Regions from separate parts of the Devosia sp. Z6_126 genome, predicted to be linked through region 2. Evidence: riboswitches for the same ligand, from Rfam matches in the RefSeq annotation. Region 2 holds a riboswitch; the other holds the start of a gene.
What was found. Region 2 has a riboswitch for thiamine pyrophosphate ahead of thiB (thiamine ABC transporter substrate binding subunit). Riboswitches for the same ligand answer to the same signal wherever they lie in the genome.
Positions count from the first base shown of each region.

Region 1 (7,656 bases), on a different contig from region 2:
GGTGACAGCGATCCGCGGCTTGCGCGCCTGGCGGAGGCTATCCCCGAACTCGAAACCGAACAGTGGCTCGTGGCCCATCACGAGGAGCGCCACAGCTTTGCCGTGCGTACCGTCAGCGAGCGCATTGCGGCGCTGATGCGCGAGCATGGCGCCTTGTTCCGTGGCCAGCAGAGCCGGACCAATTGAATGGCATAAAGGTCAAGTCGACGACTGCCGCCCAAGATAGGCGGCGTACCAGTGCTTGAAATCCTCTTGCTCGGCGTATTGTGGGTAGGTCTGGGCGATCTCCGCGACAATCCTGCTCGGGACGGTGGCGCGCAGCGCGATGATCTCGGGGCTGCGGGGCAGCCGGAAGCAGGAGTGATCGTGGTGACTGCCGACGGCGAGGGAGCCGATTGGCTTGCCGTCGGCACCGCTGATGATCGACCACATCCAGCGTTGCTGATGGGTTTCGTCCGCATTGCCCCATTCCCGGCTGCGCTGGAAGCTTCCCGGCAATCGGGGTATTGCCTTGAGGCCAGCTTCGCGCAGGGCGGCGTGCACAGGACGGAACAGCTCGGCATTGAGCGTGCCATAGGCAAGATCGCCGACTTCATCGAATTGCTGCTGGAACTCCTGCAGCCGCACGGGCAAGATGCGGGCAAGTTCAAGGTCGACCATCGCCTGGGCGCGCCGGGCCAAGGCATGAATGTCAGTGCCGGCCCAGTCCGTCAGCAATGGAACCCGCGCCGGTACTAGGGTTGAGCTTTGCTGCGCAACGATTGCCTCCAACAATCTTGCCGCTCGGGCAGCGCCATTGCTGTCCATGGTGCTGGCCAGTGCCCGGGCCCGGGTGGCGTTTTCGGGTTGGAGCCCTGTGTTGAGGGCGACGCAAAGGGACTCCATTGTTGGTGCGGCACCAGGATGCGCTACGCCAATCCCGAGCCGCTCGATCTGTCGTGCCCAAAACGGTTGGTCAGCGCCTTGGGGCACGATCACCTGCGGGGCACCCGCCCGTGCAGCGGTGGTCGTGGTGCCGGCGCCGCCATGATGCACCACGACGGCAACCCGTCTGAAAAGTGCCTGTTGGTTGACCTCACCGACGAGAAAACAGTCGCTTTGTTGGTCGGGCAGCGTGAGCCCAGCCCAGCCCCGCGCCAGAACTGCGCGGCGCCCATGGGCGCGGATAGCGGTTACCGCGGTTTGGACCAAGCGGTCGGCATTGGGCGCCGCTATGCTGCCATAGCCAAAATAAACGGGCGGAGTGCCAGCGTTCAAAAAGGCCTCCAGTTCGGGTGGCAGCGGGCGCGTGTCGGGCAGGATCCAGGCCCCGGTCTGCTCCGGTGCACAAAGATCGGTTGGCTCCCAGGGGCAGAGCGCCGCCTCCGAAGCCAGGAGCGGGCGCGTCGTAAAGACATGCTGGCGAATATCGGTCACTGCCGGCAGGCCCATGGCGATCCGTTGTCGGTTGATCGTGCCGCCGAAAAGGGCGTTCATCACCTCGAGGTTGTGGTTCCACAGTGCGCGGTGGTCGGTCTCTCCCGTTGGGCGGGAATGACCGGGATAGGAAAGTGGCGGGTGGTGCTCGGATGGCAGGTACATCGGGCAGAACGATGCGTGCATAAAGGGCAGGCCGCGCTTTTCGGCCACGCACTGAGCCGCGCCAACCGAAGGCATAAGACCGGTCGCGAGGATTGCATCGCAGCCGGCGGCTGCCGCGTCGATGGTCCGGCACTGGGCGGCGATCATCCTCATCCCGTAACCCGGGATATCGCTGGGAAATCGTTGAGCGAGCGCAATCCACTCTCGCACGCGCATGAAGGCGGGGACCAACTCAACGCCGGCACGTTCGGCAAGCTCCACAAACTCCTGGTCGCCCGGAGCGGACAGCACCGCTTCCACACCGACCGCCTCGAGCGCGACTGCAAGCGCCACAATAGGTTCGACGTCACCCCGCGACCCATAGGTCGACAAAAGTACCCGCATCGATGCACTCCCTTTGCTTGGATACGGCAAGGGTTTTACGGCAGGTCCCGAGGCTTGAAGCAAGCCGCTTGTGATCTACATATCGGAGTGGGCGAGGGGTTGAAGCCGATGTGTGTACCGAGGCCCAACTTAGCACGCCGAGGATCAACGTTCAGCCGGCCGCGGCAAACCCCAGTCGCCAAATGGCTGGCGCCGCCAGGGATACACCTGATAGCAGCAGCAGCGAGAACGCCACGCGGCGCAGCGTGAGAACCGCAAATGGCGGCGGCCAGCGTTTTGCGGCATAGGTGGTGGCGGTAACCACGGGCGCCGCCAACAGCGCCCACCAACTTGCCTCATAGGGGAAGCTGCCGGTCAAGCCGACCAAGGAGAGCCGGAACAAGGCGTTGACGCCAAAGATCAGCACCAAGGTGTCCCTGATGGCGGCCGCTGGCAGGGGTTGGCGATAGAAGTGATAGATCAAGGGCGGTCCGGCGGTGGAGAACATCCCGCCCAGAAAGCCGCCCAATGCACCCACCAGGACGAACGAACCCGAAGAAGACCGGTTGGGCAGCGGATGAGGCTGCAGGATCAACTGGATGCTGGCACCAACAATGACGGCGCCCAGCAGCAGGCGTAGTCCGTCCAGATTGGCGTCCGCCAGCCATTCGAGCATGAAATAACCCAGCACCACCAAAAGGAGGCTGGCGCCAATGGCGAGGCGAAACTCGCTCCAGGCCACGTTACGCCAGCCTCGGGCCAACACCTGAGTTGCATTGACCACCGTGAGGATGCTCACGATCACCGCGGCTTCGGGCAGGGGCAGCAGCCCGAGAATGCCGATACCGCCCATCATCAACAGGCCAAAGGCAAAGCCCGTCAGCGTCTGCACATAAGCGGCAGCGCCGGCAAGGACCAAGAGCATGGCGACATTCAACGGGTCCATTACCAGCCTGCAAACAGAATCAACGCCCGGGATAATAGCTGCATTCCCCGGGCGTGGCGCCGTGAGGCGGCAAATCACCGACTGATCGCTGCTCTCTGGACTTCGTTCTGCGCAACTGGGACGGCGAAGCGCCAGGCATTGTCAGCCAGATAATCGACGAGCCGCCGGCCCGGTCGCCCGGTGAGTTGGCTGAAATCGTCAGTAACCTGGCTGAAATGACCCGCGAGAGTGGCAGTAAAGATCGGCAGCATCTGTTCGACCAGAGCTGGCGCCAGTTTCATGCGCCCCGACTCGCGCTTGAACTGCGCCTTGTCGACACCCTCGTAGGTGACGGTGCGGCCGCTGATCGCGGAAAGCGCCGCTGCGGCTTCGGCATAGCCCAGGCTGTCGGGGCCAGTCAGGTTGAAAGCCCGCCCATCCGCAACTGCCTGGGTCAAAGCGACAGCGGCAGCTTCGGCGATGTCGCGCGCATCAATCAAGCTGGTCGTGGCATCGCCCGCGGGAAGCGCAAGCCGGCCAAGCTCCATGATGCCGGCGTGCCAGCGCCCGTGGAAATTGTCGAGGAACCAGTTTGGGCGCAGGATCGCGTAGGGCGCGCCTGAGCTTTCGATCTGCCGCTCCAGTTGCCGCAGCGGAATGGCGTCATTGGCATCCACCCCCAGAGCTGATTGCAACACCAACTTAATGCCGCGCCGCGCTGCGGCCTCGACGAAGGGGCCAAGCAGTAAATGTGGTTCGGCCGAGGTCGGAACGACGAGGTAAGCCGCATCGGTTCCGGCAAGCGCCGCTTCAAAAGTCCGGGCCTGACTATAGTCCAGCAGCACTGTGTTGGCGTCACCTCCTCGCCTTGTGCCAATTTTGACGCTGTGCCCGGCGATCAGCAGCCGATTGGCCAGGTGCTGCCCAACTGTGCCGGTTCCGGCCGCAACAAGTATGGTCTTGAACATCGCGTTCTCCTTTATAACCAGGAGAAAGATGGCGCGCCCTGAGAGGACAAGCCATGTGAGCCGATCTCCCCTTTCTTGCAGATCGTCTTGAAAAGGTGCAGGAGAGCGGCATGAATGTGCTTGATCAATGGATCCGCATGTACGCCCGCAGCCGGATGACCCTCGTCCGCAGCCGGATGGTTGAGCCTTGGGGCTTCCGGCTCGATCCGGGGGCAATGATCGCCTTTCACCTCGTCTGGCAGGGGACCGCTTGGCTTCGCCGGGCTGGCGAAGCGCCACTCCGGCTGGAAGAGGGTGATCTGGTGGTCCTGAGTGATGGAAAGGCCCACGATCTCGTGGCCAGCCCCAAGGGCGAGGCGCCCCCCGTCAGCCAGTTCGTGCAACAAGGATTTGATGTCACCAGCCAGTCTCCTGACGCGGTGATCTTTTGCGGGCGCTTCCAGGTGGATGGCACGCGGCGGCTGGGACAATCGGCGCTACCGCCCTGCATTCACCTGCCCGCGGCGGAGCTCCGCAAGGACCATGGCATTTTCCCGATCGTACTGCTGCTGGCCGAGGAACTGGAGCACCAGGGCTTGGGCAATGAAAGCCTGGTGGAAAGTCTTGCCGACAGTCTGCTGGTTTACGTGCTGCGCCGTGCAGCCGAGCGCGCCGGGCATTCCGCCGGATGGCTGCCGGCAATGAAGGATCCCAACCTTGCCAAGGTGTTCCGGGCGATCCATGCCGATCCCGCCGCCAAATGGACTGTCGAGGGCATGGCGAAGGTGGCGGGGCTGTCGCGCGCTGCCTTTGCCAGACGATTCCATGACCGGGCGGGAGAGCCGCCATTGACCTATCTCAAAGGCTGGAGGCTGACTCTGGCCGCCAGAAAGCTCGCCAGTGGCCCCACTTCGGTAGGGTCACTGGCGAGCGAAGCCGGCTACGCCTCGGAGGCGGCTTTCACGCGGGCGTTCAAGGACTATCACGGCCTCGCCCCCCGGGCTTATCTGCAGACGCTCCAAAGTGGCGCGCGCTTGCCTGATGGACAAGCAATCCAGGAACTGCGTCAAGCATCGCAAAGCGCCTGATCCAAGATCAACTCCGCCAATACAGACATGTGCTTGCATTTGCCGGCGATGCTGCCCTATGCTGGCCCTATCCACAGGGGTGCTCCGTATGGTCGGGGCTGAGATGAGGGCGGCAAGCCTTCGGACCCTATAGCTGATCTGGGTAATACCAGCGGAGCGAGGCGGGCCATGTTCTCAGGCGCACAGATTTCCCTTTATCCAATGACCGGCGACTTTGTCGGCGTGATCATGAACGCGCTGGGTGCGCTCGATCCCTATCGTGAACGCTTGCGCATCGAGACCGATGACATCTCGACCCTGTTGGTCGGTCCGCCCGAAGTGCTGTTTCCGGCCATGCGCGATCTGTTCAGTGCCGCCGCGCGTGCCGGCACCCATTGCGTGCTTTCGGCGACAATCTCGCGCGGCTGCCCGGGTGAGCCCGATGATGCCATCTGTCAGTCCAACTTGTTCGAGGGGCCGGCTGCGCCTCTTGAGGAGCGGCGCGCCAGTGCGCTTACGGCAGTGCAGGATGCGCCCGACATCGGCGTCTTCGGGGTGGCCCAATTGTCTCTCTATGTGATGGGACAGGGCCATCACATGGACGAAATCTATGGCTGCGTCGACTTCCTCAAACAGTCGGGCACCTTCGAAAAGTCCAAGCATTTCGCCACCAAGCTCAATGGCGACACCGGTGCGCTGTTCGCCACGATCGAGCAGGCCTTTTGCCGGTTTGGACCGCCCGAGGGACATGTCACCATCGACCTGACCGTGTCGGCCAACAGCCCCAGCGCGCGCTGAGCGGAAGGTCTGGCATGGCGCAGTTGTTCTCCTTCGGGCGCCTTGTCGCCCGGTTTCTCAGTCACGCAGGGCCCGCCGTGTTTTCGGTGGTGACCCTGATCCTGGCCTGGGAAGCTTATGTGCAGCTTTCCGGCATCTCGCCAACGGCGTTGCCGGCGCCATCCCGCATTGTAGTTCAGGGCTACCAGAACCGGGACGCGCTGGCCGAGCACACATTAGCGACCTTGCAGGCCACCATTCTGGGTTTCGGCTGCTCGCTCTGCGCCGCATTGCTGTTTTCGGTCGTGGTGGACTTCTTTCGCCCGGTACGGCGGGCGTTGTTTCCGGTGTTCATCATCACGCAGACCCTGCCGCTGGTCGCCATCGCGCCGCTGATCGTGCTCTGGTTCGGCTTCGGGCTGACGCCCAAGATCGTGCTGGTCGCGCTGGTCACGTTTTTCCCAATGCTGGTGGCGCTGGTGCAGGGCTATGACTCCACCGACCGCGATATCGAGGCGCTGCTGGCGTCCATGGGAGCCTCGCGCTGGCGCCGGTTCAGGATGGCGCGGCTGCCTTCGGCCTTGCCTTATTTCTTTGCCGGGCTGCGCATTTCCATCACCTATGCCGTAGTCGGGGCGATCTTTGCCGAATATGCCGGGGCGGTCCGGGGCTTGGGCATCTATATTCTCAATGCCAAGAACAATTTTCGCCCCGACCTGGTGCTGGCCGCCGTCCTCGTCAGCGCGACGCTGACCCTGCTCCTGTTTGGCGCTACCGTCTTGGTGCAGCGGCTGACGATGCCCTGGACCCGCTTGGCGCAGAGGCGCCCATGACCACGCCCAGGCTTGAACTGCGCAACTTGGGCAAGAGCTTTGGCGATTCCGAAGTTCTGGCCGACATCAACTTGAGCGTTGGAGCAGGAGAGTTCGTTTCGATCCTCGGCCCTTCCGGCGCTGGTAAATCCACCATCCTACAGCTGCTGACCGGAGCGGTGTCCACTGATGGTGGGGAAATGCTGTTTGATGGCGCGCCACTCGCCCCGAAGAGCCACCCCTTTGCCTTCATGCCGCAACGCGATGCGCTGATGCCGTGGCGGTGGATCATCGACAATGCCACGCTTGGCCTTGAGGTGGCGGGCATGACGCGCAAGGCGGCGCGGGCGGCAGTCCAGCCGCTGTTTGCTGAGTTTGGTTTGGCCGGATTTGAAAACCATTACCCCGCGCAGCTTTCCGGCGGCATGCGGCAGCGTGCAGCGCTGCTGCGCACAGTGGTGCAGCATAAATCCATGCTGCTGCTAGACGAGCCTTTCGGGGCCCTGGATGCCCTGACCCGCACGCGAATGCAGCGCTGGCTGGCTGGGATGTGGACGCGCCATCGCTGGACCGTGTTGCTGATCACCCACGATGTCCGCGAAGCAGTGCTGTTGTCCGACCGGATCTACCTGTTGTCGCCGCGCCCGGCGCAGATCGTGCGCCGTATCGACGTGCCGCTCGAGCATCCGCGACCCCCAGCAGGGTCGCCCGTCATCGCTCAAATCGAAGCCGATATCCTGCAGACTTTGTTTGAACCGGAGGAATAATCATGCCGCTTTCGCGCCTGCTGCTGATCCTTGGCCTTGCCGCCGCCCTCGCCAGTCCACCCGCACTGGCCCAGGCGGTGCCGGTGACCATGGCGCTGGACTGGACGCCCAACACCAACCATGTCGGCCTGTTTGTTGCCCAAGCCAAGGGCTTTTATGAGGAGGCGGGGGTCGCAGTTGAGATCCTGCCTTATTCCGACACTTCCGCTGGCACGCTCGTGGCCAATGGGGTGGCAGATTTCGGTATTCTTGGCTCCATCGGGCTGTTCACCCAGCACACGGCCGGGGTCGATCTGGTCGCGACTTATGCACTGGTGCAGACCGAAACGGGGCGCCTGGTGTTCAACGGCGACCGGCAGGATATCCAAAGCCCCAAGGACCTCGACGGCAAGACTTATGCCGGCTTTGGCAGCGACT
Region 1 is NZ_JBYUNO010000002.1:996,360-1,004,015, reverse strand. It holds gene AC3YOG_RS11945 (LysR family transcriptional regulator) at 1-186, shown strand, start outside; gene AC3YOG_RS11940 (DUF6022 family protein) at 199-1,965, opposite strand; gene AC3YOG_RS11935 (TSUP family transporter) at 2,117-2,890, opposite strand; gene AC3YOG_RS11930 (NmrA family NAD(P)-binding protein) at 2,965-3,837, opposite strand; gene AC3YOG_RS11925 (AraC family transcriptional regulator) at 3,948-4,904, shown strand; TPP riboswitch at 4,970-5,082, shown strand; gene AC3YOG_RS11920 (YkoF family thiamine/hydroxymethylpyrimidine-binding protein) at 5,073-5,681, shown strand; gene AC3YOG_RS11915 (ABC transporter permease) at 5,696-6,493, shown strand; gene AC3YOG_RS11910 (ABC transporter ATP-binding protein) at 6,490-7,239, shown strand; gene AC3YOG_RS11905 (ABC transporter substrate-binding protein) at 7,242-7,656, shown strand, end outside.
Region 1: linked by a shared signal. The riboswitch ahead of AC3YOG_RS11920 (YkoF family thiamine/hydroxymethylpyrimidine-binding protein) and the one ahead of thiB (thiamine ABC transporter substrate binding subunit) in region 2 are both predicted to bind thiamine pyrophosphate.

Region 2 (7,656 bases):
TTGGGAAGGTTGGCCCGGCCCCCGCTTGCGGGTCCTTCCGCTGCTGCAGCGGCCCATGACGATTACGGCGCCGGCATAGTGCGGGCGCCGATCGAAAGGGCATGGACATGAAACCACGGATTTCCGTAATCACCCTGGGCGTTGGCGATCTCGAGCGGGCGCTCCGATTTTATCGCGATGGGCTGGGCCTGCCGACGCAAGGCATTGTCGGGCAGGAGTTCGAGCATGGCGCCGTCGCGTTCTTTGATCTGGCGGGCGGATTGAAGCTCGCGATCTGGGCGCAGGACGATATTGCGTTCGATACGGGCCTTGCCCGGGAGCCGGTGTCGTCCACCGCAATGACGCTCGGGCACAATGTATGGGAACGTGACGAGGTCGACGCGATCATGGCGAGCGCCGAGGGCGCGGGGGCCGCCATCATCAAGCCCGCGCAAGACACGTTCTGGGGCGGCTATGCAGGGTATTTCCGCGACCCTGACGGGCACCTCTGGGAAGTGGTTTGGAACCCGCAATTGCTGCCGGCGGGCGAATAAAGCGCCTCCCTGTGGTGGCGGCTTAGTCCGCCACCAGTTTCCGATCCGCCAGATGATAGCGCCGGCTGGCGAGGGCGAGGATATCATCATTGTGGTGGCTGACGAGGATGGTGTGCCAGCCATGCCGGACCGTCAGCGTCTTGACGAGATCTCGGATCACGGCGCGGGTTTGATCGTCGAGGGCCGAAAAGGGCTCGTCGAGCAGCAAAACCGGCCGGGCGCGTAGCAGGGTGCGGGCGAGAGCGACGCGCTGCTTTTGCCCGCCCGAGAGGGTCGCGGCGGGCTGGGCGCCAATGCCAGACAAACCAACTTCGGCGAGAGCGGCTTCGACCTGCTGGTAAACCTCTGCCTTGGGCGTGCGCGCGGGCAGGCCGAGGGCGATGTTGCGGCCGGCGCTCAAGTGTTCAAAGAGGCTTTCGCTTTGCAGCAGGAGTGATACCGGGCGCTGCTCGGGCGGCAGGAGCACGAGTTGCTGGCCATCGAGCGTGATGCTGCCGGAGGTCGGCGTGAGAAAGCCGGCAAGGAGATCAAGCAGGGTGGACTTGCCCGAACCGCTAGCACCCGACACGGCGGTGATCTCGCCGGGCGCAGCGGCGAGGGAAAAACGATAGGGCTCGGCCGTGTTGGGATAAGCAAAACAAAGCTCGTCAACGCGCAGCACGGGCGATCCTTTCGGCAAGGCGAGGCAGGCCAACAAAGGCAATGATGGTGCCGATGAGGAGAATGGCGGCAATGGCCCCTGCATCATTGTTGCGATAGGCGCCGAGCGAGCGGAACATCAAGAGGGGCAGGGTTTGGAAATCCTGCGTGCCGAAGAGGGCAATGACGCCCAGATCCCCCAGCGAAAAGCAAAAGGCGAGGGCGAGCATGACGCCCAGATCCTTGCCGATCAGGGGCAGTTCCACGAGGAAAAACTGCCGCCATCCGCCCAGCCCAAGCGAGCGGATGAGCTTGCCGCGGGTGCGGGCAATGGCTTCGAGGAGAGGCGCCAGGGTGGCCATGGCAAAGGGCAGGGCGAGGAGGCTATTGGCAAGGATCACGACTGCGGGGGCTGCTGCTGCGGGCGCGACCCCGAGATTGCGGACCAGAAGGAAGAAGCCCAACGACAGCACTACGGCGGGCACGGCGAGATAGGCATAGGCCGGGATGCCCAGGAGCGTGCGCAGCGGCGGGCTGCCGGTGGCGCCGCGGCCAAGGGCGAGGGCAAGCGCCAGAAGCAGCGTGAGGAGTGCGGAGGCGCTGCCGATAAGGAGGCTGGTGAGGAGCGACCACCAGAAGCTCGGCTGGGCCAGGAGGCTGCCGAGACCAGCGCCGAGGCCATCCACCAGCACGGAGAGCAAGGGCAGGCCGAAGCAGAGGGTTGCCGTAGCCAGCACCAGCCATTGCAGCAGGCGGCTGGCGGGACCGTCGCGCCAGGTGGTGGCGGGGGAAGAACCAAAGGCGGTGGGTACGGGCGCAAGGGCCGAGGCGGCGAGGATCACCACCGAGCAAACAGCGATTTGCGTCAGGGCGAGGCGCACGGCGCCGGCGAGATCGAAATCCTGGCGGACAGCGGCGTAGATGGCGACCTCCAGCGTTTGGTTGGCGGGGCCACCGCCCAGCAGCAGCACTATAGGGAAGCTGGTGAAGGCGAGGAGAAATATGATGGCCCCGAGCCCCGGCAGAGTGCCGCGCAGGGCGGGCCAATCGATGAGGGTGAAGCGCTGCCAGGCGGAGAGGGCCAGGGACTGGCCGGTCTTGAGGCGGGCGGCGGGAATGGCGTCGAGACGGGCGAGGATGATGCGCGCGGCAAAGGCACCATCGAGAATGACATGGGCAAAGAGAATGCCGCCGAGCCCATAGGCGGGATTGCCCAAGGGGAAGCCGAGCACGGCTTCGGCAGCGCGATTAATCCAGCCGTTGCGGCCCCAGATGGCGAGGAGCCCGAAGGCCACGACCATGCCGGGGGTGACGATGGCGGAGGCAAAGAAGGCGACGAGGAGATCGCGTCCGGGGAAGCGCAGACGATTGAGCGACCAGGCCAATGCCGTGCCGAGCAGCAAGGAAAGCACGGTGGTTAGCCCGGCCTGGATGGAGGTCATGCGCAGGAGGTGGGCAATATCGATGCGGCTGGTGGCGGCGGCATCGGTGGCGGCGGCGAGAATGGACCAGAGGACGAGAGCAATCAGCCCGGCGATGGCAAGCGCGAGGAGGCAAGCGGTGGCGATGCGCAAGGGGCGGGGTGGGAGGGTCATGGTCCGGTGGTTGGCGCTAGCCTTGGAGCGGGTTGATGGGCCTGAACCCCCACCCTGTCCCTCCCCTCAAGGGGGAGGGGACGTCGGCTGATGGCGCTGGGATGGCGGAGAGTCGTGGTGTGGCTATCAGGGACTGTGTTCCCTTGATCGCCCCCCTCAGTGTGCCTCCGCTCAAGGGGGACGGGAGGCACACTGAGGGGTTCGAAGCTTGTGGCTGTCCTGATTCCTACTGGATGGCGGCGAGCATTTCGTCGATCCAGGCGGCGCGGTTGGCTTCGAGGTCGGTGTCGCTGATCGTCAGGGTTTTGGCGGGTTGCGGGAGGGTGCCGAAGGCGGGGTTGAGGTCGGCGCCGAGGTCGATCACAGGGAACATCCAGTTGGTGGTGGGGATGATCGCCTGGGCGGCGGGGGAGGCGAGGTAGGCCAGGAACTGACGGGCGAGCTCGGGCTGGTCGGTGGAGGCGAGCATGCCGGCGACCTCGACCTGCACGATATGGCCCTCATCAAACAGCGCCGCCTTGATGGTGTCGTCGTCTTCATCGACGATGTGGTAGGCGGGCGAGGTGGTGTAGGAGAGCGCCATATCGGCTTCGCCGGTCAGGAAGAGATTATAGCTTTCCGACCAGTCGCGGGTGACGGCGAGGATATGGGGCTTGAGGCCGGCCCAGATTTCGGGGGCACGGTCGCCATAGGCGGCCTTGATCCAGAGCACGAGACCAAGGCCGGGGGTGGCCGAGCGCGGGTCCTGGATGACGATCTTGAGGCCGTCGGGGAGCGCGATCAACTCCTCGAAGGAGGCGGGCGGGGTGGCGGTGCGGTCGGTGTCGTAGACAAAGGCGAAATGGGCGTAGTCGACCGGCACGAATTGCGGATCGGTCCAGGGCTCGGGGAGGGCGAGATCGCCCAGCTCCAGAGTGTGATCGGCAAAGAGGCCGGTGGCGCGGGCTTCCCCGGCGGTGGCGACGTCGAGACCGACGATGAGGTCGGCCGGGGTGGTGGCGCCTTCAAGCTGGACGCGGCGCAGGGCGCCGATGGAGGAATCGGCGGCGATGAACTCGACAGTGCAGCCGCCGCATTGGGCTTCAAAGCCTTCGGCGAGCTGGGGGCCGGGGCCCCATTCGGCGGCAAAGCCATCATAGGTATAGATGGTGAGCGCGGGTGCGGTTTGGGCCAAGGCGGGCGAGGCGGCCAGTCCGAAAAGGACCGCAAGCGCCAGGTGAGTGGTGTGGACCAAGATGGTCATCCCTTCATTGGTGTGCGGCCATGAGTGAAGGGATGGGTGTCAATGGCGGGCACGAGATGCCCTTGCCATCTCGAACTTCCTCCGCCAGCATGACCTGGTTCAGGTTCAATGGGTAATTCTCAGCTCCGGCTTGACCCGGAACACCCCAGCGAGACGCCGTGATCTTATAAGAGCGCCCCCCAAGTGCAAGAGAATTTCAGCCCAGCTGCCGACGCGCCCCTGCGCTTTGCCGGACCGATCGCCATTGTGGGCGGCGGGGCGGTGGAGAGCCAAACCCTGCGTGACCTCGCGGCGGCGGGAGTGACGCTGATCGGGGCCGATGGCGGGGCGGATGCGATCGGGGCGGCAGGGCTGGTGCCTGCGGCGATCATCGGGGATCTCGATTCGCTCCAGGATCGCGCCGGCTGGGAGCGGCGCACCCGGGTGTTGCACCTGCCCGAGCAGGTGACCACCGATTTCCAGAAGGCACTGCGCTCAACGCAAGCGCCGGTGACGCTGGCGCTGGGCATGACGGGCAAGCGGCTCGACCATACGCTCGCGGCACTGAGCGCGGTGCTGCAATATGCCCCCGAGCGGCACTTGTTGCTGGTGGACGAGATCGATGTGGCGTTGGCGGTAGTGGGGCCGATTGCCTTTGAGGCGGCGGCCGGGGAGCGGGTGTCGATCCATCCGCTGGTGCCGATCGGGTTCGAGCGCTCGCAGGGGCTGCTCTATCCGATGGATGGCCTGCAGCTGGCGCCGGGCGGGCTGATCGGCACCTCCAATGCGGGCCTTGGGGGTCGGATCGAGATCGTGCCGGCTGAGCGGGTGCCGTGGCTGCTGATCCTGCCCAAGGCGCGGCTCTGGGATCTCGTTAAGGCGTGCCAAAATCCCGCCCGGGTCTGATGACCCTGCGGTTGGTGCTGCGACATGGGGCGAAGTTCGCCTCGGTGCCGGTCGTCCGGCGGGAAGTAGAAGGTGAAGCAAGCTTCGCCCCATGCTCCATCGGAGACTCTTCGGTGAGGACCGTCCGTGGCTAGACCCGTGCCAAACGCCAGAAGCCCTGAAGCTTCATGGACCGGGGGATGAAATCGGTCCCGGATCATCCTCGTCCCGAAGGAGCTTGGGCGACCCCAAACCCATCCGATATTCCCGCACCGACCGTTCGTCGCGACCGCGCAGCTTGCCCGGGAACAAGGGGGATTGTGCCTGAGGTTTTCGGGGGCGGGGATAAGTTTGTGGGGTGGTGATGGCCGCCCTCGTGGTTCGAGGCTGCGCTCCGCTTCGCACCTCACCATGAGGGCTCCGGCACATTCCCGCTCATTCCACGCTTCCCGAGCCCTCGTGGCTCCAGGCTGCGCTTCGCTGCGCACCTCACCATGAGGGCTCCGGAGGGTAAGGGCTTTTGGGGTGGCCATGAGTATGCCGGAGGCTCGATGGGCCCCGGGCTCAAGGCCAGGTTGGCATCGGTGGCGGGGCTCGCAGGCGTAAAAAAGCCCTCGGGGGAAACCGAGGGCTGCATTGGTTGCTTGCGGCGGTCCAGCCTTATGCGGCGTTGGAGCGGGCAGCTTCGCGAACGGCGTCTTGCACTTTTTCGAAGGCGCGCACTTCGATCTGGCGGATGCGCTCGCGGCTGACATCGTATTGCTGGGCCAGCTCTTCGAGGGTCAGCGGATCTTCCTGCAGGCGGCGAGCCTGGAAGATGGCGCGCTCACGATCGTTGAGAACATCCATGGCATTGGTCAACAGACCCATGCGTTCGGAATATTCCTCGCTTTCACCAAGGGCAGTTTCCTGGCTGGGCGTGTCGTCGACGAGCCAGTCCTGCCATTCGGAGGAGCCTTCATCGGCGCGCATCGGCGAATTGAGCGAGGCATCGCCCGACAAGCGCGCATTCATCGAGACCACGTCATCCTCGGTCACATTGAGGGTGGTCGCGATCTGCTTGATCTGGTCGGGATGGAGCGAGCCATCGTCGAGCGCGGCGATCTGGCCCTTCACCTTGCGCAGGTTGAAGAACAGCCGCTTCTGGGCAGCGGTGGTGCCGATTTTCACCAGCGACCAGGAGCGCAGGACATATTCCTGGATCGCAGCACGAATCCACCACATCGCATAGGTCGCAAGGCGGAAGCCCTTGTCGGGCTCGAACCGCTTGACCGCATGCATGAGCCCGACATTGCCTTCCGAGATCACCTCGGCAATGGGCAGGCCATAGCCGCGATAGCCCATGGCGATCTTGGCAACCAGGCGCAGGTGGGACGTAATAAGCCGTTGAGCAGCGGCCGGATCGGCGTGCTCCTTGTAGCGCTTGGCCAGCATGAATTCTTCATCGGGTTCCAGCATGGGGAACTTGCGAATTTCCTGAAGATAGCGGCTCAAGCCTCCTTCGGCAGAAAGCACAGGCAGATTGGTCTGGGCCATTTATGCACCCCTTTTACTTATTCCCCCGCACAGGCGGGCGGATCGATCTTCGGCCGTCCTGGCGGCCCGGCGGAAGAAGTCAGGTCATAATATATGGCGTATTGCCGCAATTGTAAGGCCGCCGAATGCAGACGAACGGTGCAGGCAGCGCAAGGGTTGCCCGTGGTGCGGGCATTAGGGGAGGGCCCGCCCGCACTTCTCGGTTACCGGCCCCCGCAGATCCTAGCGGGCGAAGGCCTTGTCATAGGGCTCGAGCGCTTCCTCGAGCGCCACAAGGTCGGGCGGGAGCGGGGCTTCAAAGAACATTTCCTCTCCGGTCACGGGATGCTCAAAGCCGAGCTCGGCGGCATGGAGGGCCTGCCGGCCTAGCGCAACAATGGGTGCGGCGACCTCGGGAGGCAGGCGGTTGATCTTGGTGGCGTAGCCCGAGGCATAAACGGTGTCGGAAACCAGGGGGTGGCCGATATGAGCCATGTGGACGCGGATCTGGTGGGTGCGGCCGGTTTCCAGCTGGCACTGGATGCGGGTGATGTCCCAGCCATCGCCGCCAAAGCGCTGCTCGACCATGTAATGCGTGATGGCTTCGCGGCCGTCCTTGCGCACGGCCTGCTTGAGCCGATTATTGGCGTCGCGCCCGAGGGGCGCTTCAACCGTGCCCTTGGCGGTTTCAGTGGACCCCCAGACATAGGCGAGATAGGCGCGATGCAGCGGGCCGGTGCGACCATGATCGGCAAATTGCGCGGACAGATGCTGGTGGGCCAGATCGGTCTTGGCCGCGACCATGACCCCTGAGGTGTCGCGATCGAGGCGATGAACGATGCCGGGCCGGCGCACGCCACCAATGCCCTGCAGGCTCGCGCCGCAATGATAGATCAGCGCGTTGACCAGGGTGCCGGAAGGGCTGCCGGGAGCGGGGTGGACCACCATGCCGACGGGCTTGTTGACCACGATCAGCTGATCATCCTCATAGAGGATATCGAGGGGGATGTTTTCGGGCTTGGGCTCGGGATCTTCGGGCGGCGGGGCGAGGAGGGTGATTGTTTCGCCGGCCGTTACGCGATATTTGGGCTCGCTGATCGGCTGGCCGTTAAGGGATACGGCCCCGCCCAGGATCAGGTCCTTGAGGCGGCTGCGGCTGAGCGCCGGGTGTGCCTTGGCCAGAACGGCATCGAGCCGGCCGCCGGCCTGTTCGGCAGTGATAGTGAATTGGACTTCGTCGCCCTCGAAGTCGTCAGCGGTTAGGTGT
Region 2 is NZ_JBYUNO010000003.1:443,814-451,469, reverse strand. It holds gene AC3YOG_RS14420 (VOC family protein) at 108-533, shown strand; gene AC3YOG_RS14415 (ATP-binding cassette domain-containing protein) at 556-1,194, opposite strand; gene AC3YOG_RS14410 (ABC transporter permease family protein) at 1,181-2,767, opposite strand; gene thiB (thiamine ABC transporter substrate binding subunit) at 2,994-4,010, opposite strand; TPP riboswitch at 4,068-4,168, opposite strand; gene AC3YOG_RS14400 (thiamine diphosphokinase) at 4,194-4,895, shown strand; gene rpoH (RNA polymerase sigma factor RpoH) at 5,535-6,410, opposite strand; gene AC3YOG_RS14390 (RluA family pseudouridine synthase) at 6,633-7,656, opposite strand, start outside.